Regions from separate parts of the Mitsuokella sp. AF33-22 genome, predicted to be linked through region 2. Evidence: a T-box and tRNA genes for the amino acid it is inferred to sense, from the RefSeq annotation. Region 2 holds a T-box; the other holds one or more tRNA genes.
The links. A T-box is a leader RNA that pairs with one kind of tRNA and senses whether it is charged. The one in region 2 lies ahead of DWZ54_RS07745 (valine--tRNA ligase), so its partner is inferred to be a tRNA-Val.
Positions count from the first base shown of each region.

Region 1: it encodes a tRNA-Val, which carries the amino acid that the T-box ahead of DWZ54_RS07745 (valine--tRNA ligase) is inferred to sense. The anticodon was not compared.

Region 1 covers NZ_QRQA01000011.1:71,857-76,955, forward strand. The annotation lists gene DWZ54_RS08250 (class I adenylate-forming enzyme family protein) at 1-552, opposite strand, end outside; gene DWZ54_RS08255 (amino acid permease) at 657-2,048, opposite strand; gene DWZ54_RS08260 (phosphatase) at 2,223-2,945, opposite strand; tRNA gene DWZ54_RS08265 (tRNA-Val) at 3,090-3,166, shown strand; tRNA gene DWZ54_RS08270 (tRNA-Val) at 3,214-3,290, shown strand; gene DWZ54_RS08275 (glutathione S-transferase C-terminal domain-containing protein) at 3,553-4,641, shown strand; gene DWZ54_RS08280 (MmgE/PrpD family protein) at 4,674-5,099, shown strand, end outside.
Region 2 covers NZ_QRQA01000010.1:71,845-76,943, forward strand. The annotation lists gene DWZ54_RS07730 (N-6 DNA methylase) at 1-793, shown strand, start outside; gene DWZ54_RS07735 (restriction endonuclease subunit S) at 796-2,118, shown strand; gene DWZ54_RS07740 (sensor domain-containing diguanylate cyclase) at 2,166-3,584, shown strand; T-box leader at 3,766-3,981, shown strand; gene DWZ54_RS07745 (valine--tRNA ligase) at 4,017-5,099, shown strand, end outside.

The DNA.
Region 1 (5,099 bases), on a different contig from region 2:
GCCCATGAAGCTCATCTGCTCGGCATTGGCGATGAGGTTCCGGTGCGAGAGCACAGCGCCCTTGGGCGCGCCCGTCGTGCCGGAGGTATAGATGATGACGCAGGGGTTCTGCTCGTCAAACGTTGCGGGCAGGGGCGGTGCCGACTGGATGCGCTCGTCTTTCCTGCTCATCTGGCGGATATCATGCTGCGTGACGCGCATGTCGCAGCGCAGCGCGGCGAGCGCATCGACGAGGTTCAGCGGCTGGTACGTCAGGATGTGACGGGAGCCGGAGTCCTTGATGATGTAGGCAATCTCGCGGTTGCTGAGCTGGAAGTTGATGGGGACGGCGATGGCGCCGAGCGAGGCGATGGCCATGTAGGCGTAGATGTAATCTGCACTGTTGCGCGAGAAGATGCTGACGCGGTCACCGACGCGCACGCCGGCGGCGTAGAGGCGGTCGCGGCAGGCAGCGACGTGCTGCCCGAGTTCCCGGTAAGTGATGCGGCGCTCGTGATCGACGATGGCCAGGGAATCCGGATCTCCCTGGTAAATCAGTTCATGTACAAACATGGTATTCCTTCCTTCACAGAGGACAATTCTTCTAGTTGTTATAATCCTAATTTTATACCCAGGTCATAAACTTTGTCAAAGGATGTTCAAGTGCATGAGGGGAATTATTCCTCTTCGTGAGGATGTGCCAGCGCACTGTGCTGATAGCTGTAACCGAAATAGACGAGACAGCCGAAGATGCACCAGACGATGAAGCGGACCCAGGTCTCCCAGGGCAGGTGGTACATGAGGTATCCGCACGTCAGGACGGCAAGCGGTGCGATGAGCCAGACGAACGGGCAGCGGAACGTGCGCGGGACTTCCGGCTTCGTGACGCGCAGCACCATGACGCCGATGGCCGCGATGAGGAAAGCCGAAAGCGTGCCGATATTGGCCATTTCGGCAATGATGCCGATGGGGACGAAGCCGGCGATGATGGAAACGAAGATGCCGCCCATGACCGTGACGATATAAGGCGTGTGATAGCGCTTGTGGATCTTGCAGACGCGTGCCGGCACCATGCCGTCGCGGCTCATGGCGAAGAAGATGCGGGCCTGGCCGTAGAGCAGCACGAGCAGGACCGTCGTGATGCCGGCGATGGCACCGACGCCGACGAGAGCCGAGCCGAGGTTGTAGCCGATATAGCGCAGGGCAAAGGCCACGGGCTCCGGGTTGTTGAGCTCCGTGTACGGCACGATGCCCGTGAGCACGCCGGCGACAATGACGTAGAGTGCCGTGCAGATCACGAGTGAACCGATGATGCCGATCGGCAGGTCGTGCGAAGGATTCTTGCACTCCTCGGCACTCGTGGCCACGGCATCAAAGCCGATGTAGGCGAAGAAGACGATGGCGGCGCCGCCGAAGATGCCGGAAACGCCAAACGGCATGAAGGGCTCCCAGTTCATCGTATTGACGTGCGGGATGGCCAGCAATAGGAAAATCGCGATGGCCGTGAGCTTTACGCCGACGAGGATGCGGTTGAGTTTCGTGCTCTCCTGCGTGCCGCGGATCAGCAGCACGGAGAGCAGCAGGGTGATGAAGATGGCCGGGATGTTGATGACGCCGCCGTCGGCCGGCACATGCGTGAAGGCGTGGCCGGGGTCGATGCCCGCGGAGAGCAGGAGACCTGTGACGTAGCCGGACCAGCCGGAGGCCACAGCGCTTGCCGTGACGGTGTATTCAAGGATGAGATTCCAGCCGACGATGAAGGCGATAAATTCGCCCAGGGACGCATACGTGTAGGTGTAGGCGCTGCCGGAGGCCGGCACGATGGAGGAGAATTCGGCATAGGCGAGGCCCGCGAGGGCGCAGGCAAGCCCCGAGATCATGAAGGAAATCGTGACGGCCGGTCCGGCGTACTTGGCTGCCGCCACGCCCGTCAGGACGAAGATGCCGGTGCCGATGACACAGCCAATCCCCAGCAGGATGAGGTCAAAGGCGCCCAGGGTCTTGGCCATGCCTGAATGGGCGGCCGTTTCTCGCATCTGTTCGATGCTTTTGGTGCGGAATAAGTTCATGTTTTACCATTCCTTTTCTGTTCCAGACGTTGTTTACAACGTTACGCATATAACGTTACTATTATAAGGAACACGAAAGCCTCCGTCAATATGACGGAGGCCCTGCCATGCAATTTTGTCATTCCGGGGGATTCCCGCTGCGCTGTCTTCCTTTTTAACGTTTTTGCGACGGCTTTAACCGCGAATCCATTCCTTGAACTTCTCAGGTGAGGTATTGATGACGAGTTCCTCCGGGAAGCCGGCCTGTGCGAGGACTTCCTGGGAGCCCGTATGGTTGCCGACATCGAGATCGATATGGGCGTCGCTGCCCATGATGACATGCGTGCCGTATTTCTTGCAGGCGGCCAGCATGATTTTCGCCGTCTCACGGGATCCGGCGCGGCTGCCGTGTGAGCGGTACGAGCTGTTGTTGCATTCGAGCAGCACGTGATTTTCCCTTGCTGCCCGGGCAAGTGCATCGAAATCAACCGGGTAGGTCGGATTATCCGGATGGCCGATGATCTTGACGTGGGGATTGGCCATGGCGCTGATGATGGCCGTCGTATTCTCGAGCACGCTGCCCGGCTCGATGCATTGCTTGTGCAGGCTGGCAATGGCGTAGTCGAGGGAGTTCAGGGCCTTTTCCTCAAGGTCCACCTTGCCCGTCTCATTGAGGATGTTGAGCTCTGCGCCCATGAGAACCTCGAGGCCGGCTTCCCGGCCGTATGCCTGGCGGTCGAAGACACGCATGTTTTCGAAGTAAAACCGATGGGTGGAGCCGGGCATGGCCGGTGCATGGTCGGAGATGCCGACGAGCTGCAGGCCGTGCTTTTTGCCGGCTGTCAGCATCTCACGGATCGTATTGTACGCATGCCCGCTGGCAAGCGTGTGCATATGGACATCGAGTAAATCGTTCATGATGAAACATTCCCTCCCCTGGAATCAATATGTTACCCATCTATTATAGCACGAAGACGGTGAAAAATTTTTTATGATAATTTTTCAAATCCCTGTTGACAGGAACGGCGATATGCCGTATAATAAATCCTGTCGTTAAGACATGGGGTTATAGCTCAGTTGGTTAGAGTGTCTCGTTGACATCGAGGAGGTCACAGATTCGAATTCTGTTAACCCCACCATTTAGGAAAGATGAGGTTTCGTCGGACGACGAAACCTCTTTTTGTTTGCTCGCTTAGCTCAGTTGGCTAGAGCATCTCCGTCACATGGAGGGGGTCGGGGGTTCGAATCCCTCAGCGAGCACCAGATGAATACTCAGGCTGTACGCGATGCGTGCAGCTTTTTTTGTTTAAAATTTTATAAAACATATTGACATTATATGTTTTAGCTGATATGATAAAGCCCATAAGATGAGTTGACCAAAAGAATTGGAGACTCTGAGCAGCATATGGATTTTGCTTCGGATCATGACGATGGAGCCTATAAGGGCACAGTCATTTTTTTGAATCGTTTCCATAGGCTCGCTTGGAGTCTCCTTTTTTGCATGAAAATATGGAGGACGATACAGATGGCTATAAAAGACAAGGATATTGCAGCAGAGCGACAGAAGGTGGAATTCAAGCGTGCGATGGATCCCTGCCCGATTGATTTCTCGGAGCTGCAGACGACGAATCCGCGTGCCAACGGCGAGCAGAAGGAGTATGAGGGCCGCGATGCCTCGAACTTCAATCGCCGCAAGAAATACAATGATGAGGAGGAGCCGCAGTTCACGGCGAGCTTCCTGACGGGCGAGCTGCCGGTGGAGCCGGACCGTTACCGCCTCGTCTGGTCGCGTCACTGCCCCTGGGCCAACCGCATCTCCATCGCGATCGATCTCCTGGGCCTCGACAAGGTGATCTCGAAGGGCGTTGTCGACCCGCTGCGTCCGGCCGGTGTCGTCGGCGACTGGTTCTTCACGCTGGAGCCGGATGAGAAGGATCCCGTGCTCGGTGTTCATTCGCTGGGCGAGTGCTATCGCAAGGCAGATCCTGATTTCGATCAGCGTGCCACGGTGCCGGCTCTCGTCGATGTCAAGACGGGCAAGGTCGTCAACAACGACTACCACGTGCTCGATGCCGAGCTGGCCGTTGCCTTCAAGGACTATATCGCCAAGGATGCACCGGATATCTATCCCGAGGACCTGCGCGAGGATATCGACGCCCTGAACATCATCCTTTATGCCGATGTCAATCTTGCCGTCAATCTCGCGGCGCTCGTTGGCACGCAGGAAGAATACGAATTCTATTATGACAAGATTTTCGACCGCCTTGACTGGCTCGAAAAGCGCCTCTCAACGCGCCGCTATCTCATGGGCGATACGATCACGCTGCCGGATATCCGCCTGTTCGTGACGCTTTCGCGCTTTGACCTCGTCTTCTATCAGAAGTACTTCGTCAACAAGAAACGCCTTGTCGATTACCCGAATCTCTGGAATTATGCCAAGGATCTCTATTCAAATCCGGCATTCGGCAACAATACGGATTTCGATTCCATGCGCAAGCGCTTCTACTACGTCGACCATACGCCGTTTGCCGACCTCAAGCGCATCATGCCGAAAGGCCCGGATGACAGCCGCTGGCTCGAACCGAATGACAGAGCGGCCAAGTTTGCCAAGTGACGAACGATGATGTTTCGGGAGGGAGAGGCGTTATGGATGAGAATACGCGGACTGTCGTTGAACTCGTGACGGAGACCGATCTTTCCGGCCGCGATGATCTCACCGGGCAGGCAGGGAAGGCCTTCCTCGATTATCTCGCCGCTCTTTTCGCCGCCCGCCGCGAACCGGCAGTCAGAAGACTATTGCCTGGCATCAGGCGCGGGCGGCCGGAGGACAAGGCGCTGGCCTACGGCTTTGCGTCGCATTATCTCGACTATGACGATGCCCAGGCCAATATCGCGGGCCATTTCAGCACGGTGCTCTATTCCGCGCTGCTGGCGGCGGCGCGGCCTGAGGACACCGTCCGGGACTTTTTGGCCGCCTATGTGGCCGGGGCCGAACTCGAGGGGCTCTTGGGCGCCTGTCTCAATCCGGCGCATCGCCAGCAGGGCTGGCATTCGACGGGGACGATCGGGCCA
Region 2 (5,099 bases):
CGGCTGTGAGCTCGTTCACGACACGCACCGCCTCGCGCTCATGAATGCCATGCTGCACGGCATCGAAGGACCAATCTTCCTTGGCGACACGCTTTCCAACTTCGGCAAGCGGTTCAAGGATTACGATGTCGTGCTGACGAATCCGCCGTTTGGCACGAAGAAGGGCGGCGAGCGCGCGACGCGCGACGATTTCACCTATACGACGAGCAACAAGCAGCTCAACTTCCTCCAGCACATCTATCGCAGCCTCAAGCCCGACGGCAAGGCGCGCGCCGCCGTCGTCCTGCCCGACAATGTGCTGTTCGCGGACGGCGATGGCCAGGCGATCCGCCGCGACCTCATGGAGAAATGCGACCTGTACACCATCCTGCGCCTGCCGACGGGCATCTTCTACGCCCAGGGAGTCAAGACGAACGTGCTCTTCTTCACGCGCGGCGCAGCCGACCAGGGCAATACCAAAGAAGTCTGGTTCTACGATCTGCGCACGAACATGCCGTCCTTCGGCAAGACGCACCCGCTGCGCAAAGAGGACTTCGCCGACTTCGTCAAGGCGTATGAGGCGGACGACCGCCGCAGCATCGCCGACGAGCGCTGGCACTGTTATACGCGCGAGGAGATTGCCGCGAAGGACGACAGCCTCGACCTCGGCCTCATCAAGGACGACTCCATCATCGACTACGAAGATCTGCCCGATCCCGTCGAGGGCGCCGAGAGTGCCATCGCGAGTCTCAAGGACGCCGTGCAGCTCCTGCAGGAAGTCGCTGATGAACTGCGCGCGGCAAAGGAGAAGTGAGCATGGCCAAGAAAAAACAGGAAATGACACCAGAAGAACGCCTTGCCGCTGCCCTCGTACCCGGAGAGGAACAGCCGTATCAGCTGCCAGAGGGATGGAAGTGGGTGTATCTGGGAAAAATCACTACGATTGTTGGCGGTGGAACACCATCATCCAGTCATCCAGAATATTACGATGGAGGAGAGGTCCCTTGGATTACTCCGGCAGATTTATCAAATTACCATGAAGTATATATTTCACGAGGTAAGAAAAATATTACGGAACAGGGACTGGCAAAGTCTTCGACGAAGTTAATGCCACCCAATACAGTGCTTCTGTCGTCCAGAGCGCCGATTGGCTATGTCGCGATTGCTGAAAATGACATTTGTACAAATCAGGGATTCAAGAGTTTTCTTCCGTCCGTGCACTTTGAGCCTCGGTATTTATATTGGTTTTTTAAGGGGAATCAAACACTTCTGACCCAGTATGCAAGTGGAACGACTTTTTTGGAATTATCGGCAAGACGCGCAGGAGAAATAAAGTTTCCTATTGCTCCGATTTCCGAGCAGCAACGCCTTGTCGCGCGCATCGAGTCCCTGTTTGCCAAGCTCGATGCTGCCAAGGAAAAGGTACAGTCCGTCTTCGATGCCCACGAAATGCGCAAAGCCGCCCTGCTGCATGATGCTTTTGCAGGAAAACTGACAGCGAAGTGGAGGACGGAACAAGGGATATCATTTGATGTATGGCGCGTAGAAAAGCTGGAAAATCTTTGTGAAAAAATCACTTGCGGAAAGACACCTAAAAATGATATATCATCGCAAGGAGAGATTCCTTACCTGAAAGTGTACAACATTGTGAACGATGAAATAGATTTTTTATCTAAGCCGCAATATATACCAAGATATGTTCACGACACGAAGTTAAAATCATCCATACTTAAGCCGAACGATGTGATTATGAACATTGTCGGCCCGCCACTGCGAAAAATTGCAATAATTCCCGATACATATCGCGAATGGAATATGAATCAAGCGATTGTAAGATTCCGTCCCAAAGATGGTTTAAATTATCGTTTTTTGTATTATGCCTTGTTGAATCCAGAGACGCTGGATGATGTTATTCAAAAGACAAAAGGTGTTGTGGGTCAAGCAAACATTTCCATAACACAATCAAGAAACCTAAAGATAAAACTCCCGTCTCTTTCTGAGCAGCAAGAGATTGTTCGTATCCTTGATCGGCTGCTTGGCCGCGAGGAGCAGGTTCGACAGTCGGCGGAGTCGGTGCTGGAAACGATTGATCGCATGAAACAGTCCATACTCGCGCGGGCATTCCGCGGCGAGCTTTAAGGGGCTGAGCTGGATCTTGCGTGATGATTACTGATAGGATGAATACGATGGAAAAAGATTGGATACCAGATATCTACAGCGATGTCCCGGTGGCGTATGTAGTCTATAAGCTGATCTTCGCCGAGGATGGCAAGACCGTGCAGGACGCGCAGTACGTCTTTGTCAACAAGATTTACTGCGAGATGGCGGGGCTGACAAAAGAAGAGCTTTTGGGGAAGCGCTTCTTGGAGGCCTACGAGAATGCGGACCTCGTCTGGATGACGTATTGTACGAGGGCGTATCAGGCGGGCAGGGCCATCCGTGACTGCATATATGCGCCGGAGATCGATCATTGGCTGGATTTCACGATCATGCCGCTCGAGCAGCCGGGCTATGTCGCTTACACATTCATGAATGTCGATCTCGACCGTGCGCGGCAGCTGCAGATGAAGCGCGAGTACACGACGAACGACATCATCCTGCGCATCTCGAAGATTCTCAACGGCGAGGACGATTACGAGACGGCGATGAACCACGCGCTGCGGGAGCTCAGCCATGTGCTGCACCCGGACCGTCTCTACATCCTCGAGACGGATGGCGAGACCGTCTCGAATACCTTTGAGTGGTGTGCGCCGGGCGTTCAGCCGGAGATGGATACGCTGCAGCATCTCGACTATCAGACGTACATCGGCGGCTGGGAGAAGTTCCTCGAGAAGGCGTCGAGCGTTATCATCGAGGATATCGAGATTTTGAGGGACGACGATCCCGTCGACTACTGGAACCTCAAGCGTCAGGGCATTGAGCGCATCATCGACGCGCCGTTCTATCACGCGGGCGAGCTCATCGGTTACCTCGGCGTCGACAACTATGAGAAGAGTGAACTTGTCAATACGGTCACGGTGCTCGAGACGGTGTCGTACTTCATCGCCTCGAAGATCACGAACCATCGCCTCATGGTGGAGCTCGAGCGTGCGAGCCGCTACGATGCGCTGACAGGGCTGCACAACCGCAACGCCTGCATCGAGAAGATTGACTTCCTGATGCAGCATTCGAGCTATGCGGGCATCGTCTACGCGGACGTCAACGGCCTCAAGGAGATTAACGACATGCACGGCCATCAGGCAGGCGATGAAGCGCTGAAGCGGGTGGCCCGGCTGCTCGCGAAGTGCTACGGCCTCGAGAACACCTACCGCATGGGCGGCGATGAATTCCTCGTGCTGATGCCGCTCGTCACAGCACTCGATTTCAAGAACAGCTTCCGCCGCCTGCGCGAGCTGGTCGGCCGTGAACAGGACTTGTCCATTGCCCTCGGCAGCAACTGGGTACCCGACACCGCGCACCTGAACGAAGCCATCTGCCGCACCGACCAGCGCATGTACAGCGACAAAGTCGAGTACTACAACCGCCACGGCAAAAAAATCCACGACCGCCACATCCCGCCCGAGATTCGGCAATCCACCGAAACAGAATCGCCTGTTTCTGTCTGACGACATGAAAAATCCCCATAAGAGCCTTGGAACGCTCATTTTCCAGGGCTTCTATGTTTTTTAGTGGCAAAGTTTCTTTTATGAGATCAGGTCTTTTCCTGAGATAAGTCGGATATACTTTTACCGAAGACATGCTGGTTGCAATTTTTTTTTGCATGTGATAAGATGATTTCCATATAAAGCAAAGACGATGAGGAAGAAGAGTACGCGCCTGGCCTGGTGCAGAGAGGGGACGGCTGGTGAGAGTCCCGGCAGGAGGGTGCGGAAGGTAGCTTCGGAGTTTTCCGGCTGAACGTCAGTAGGCGGGGACGTGGGCGGCGTTAACGCGAGAGTCATGCGGCCGTGGCTGCATGAGAAGATTGGTGGTACCACGAAGGCAGGCGCTTTCGTCCTTTTGGACGGAGGCGCTTTATTTTTTTGAGGAGGATTCGTATGCCAGAGAAAGAAGAGCTCGGGAACAACATCCCGAAGGTTTATGACCCGCAGTCGTTTGAGAAGAAATGGTATGAGTTCTGGGAGAAGAACAAGTTCTTCCATGCTGAGGTCGACAAGAGCAAGAAGCCGTACAGCATGGTCATCCCGCCGCCAAATGTCACGGGCCAGCTGCACATGGGTCATGCGCTTGACAATACCCTGCAGGACATCCTGATCCGCTACCACCGCATGCAGGGCTACAACACGGTCTGGATCCCGGGCTGTGATCACGCCGGCATAGCGACGCAGGCCAAGGTTGAGGCCGCTCTGCGCAAAGAAGGCACGAACCGCTATGAACTCGGCCGCGAGAAATTCCTCGAGCGCGTCTGGGACTGGAAGGAGAAGTTCGGCAGCCGCATCATGTTCCAGCTGCGTTCGCTCGGCTCTTCGCTTGACTGGGACCGCGAGCGCTTCACGATGGACGAGGGCTGCAGCCGCGCCGTCCGCGAGGTCTTCGTCAGCCTCTACGAAAAAGGACTTATCTATCAGGGCACGCGCATCACGAACTGGTGCCCGTCGTGCAACACGGCCATCTCGGACATCGAGGTCGAGCACGAGACGGAGCAGGGCCACCTCTGGCATCTGCGCTATGAGGTAGAGGGAGAGACGGGCAAGTATGTCGAGATCGCGACGACGCGTCCGGAGACGATGTTCGGCGATACGGGCGTCGCCGTCCATCCGGATGACGAGCGCTACAAAGATCTCGTCGGCAAGACGCTGATCCTGCCGGTCGTCGGCCGCCGCATCCCGCTGTTCGCCGATGAATACGTCGACAAGAACTTCGGCACGGGCGCCGTCAAGGTTACGCCGGCGCACGATCCGAACGACTTCGAGATGGGCCAGCGCCATCACCTCGAGGAAATCAAGGTCATTGGCAACACGGGCAAGATGCTCGAGGGTGCCGGCAAGTATGCGGGCATGGACCGCTATGAATGCCGCAAGGCTCTCGTCAAGGAGCTCGAGGAGACGGGCGTGCTCGTCTCGGTCGAGGATCATGAGCATTCCGTCGGCCATTGCTCGCGCTGCCATTCGACGATTGAG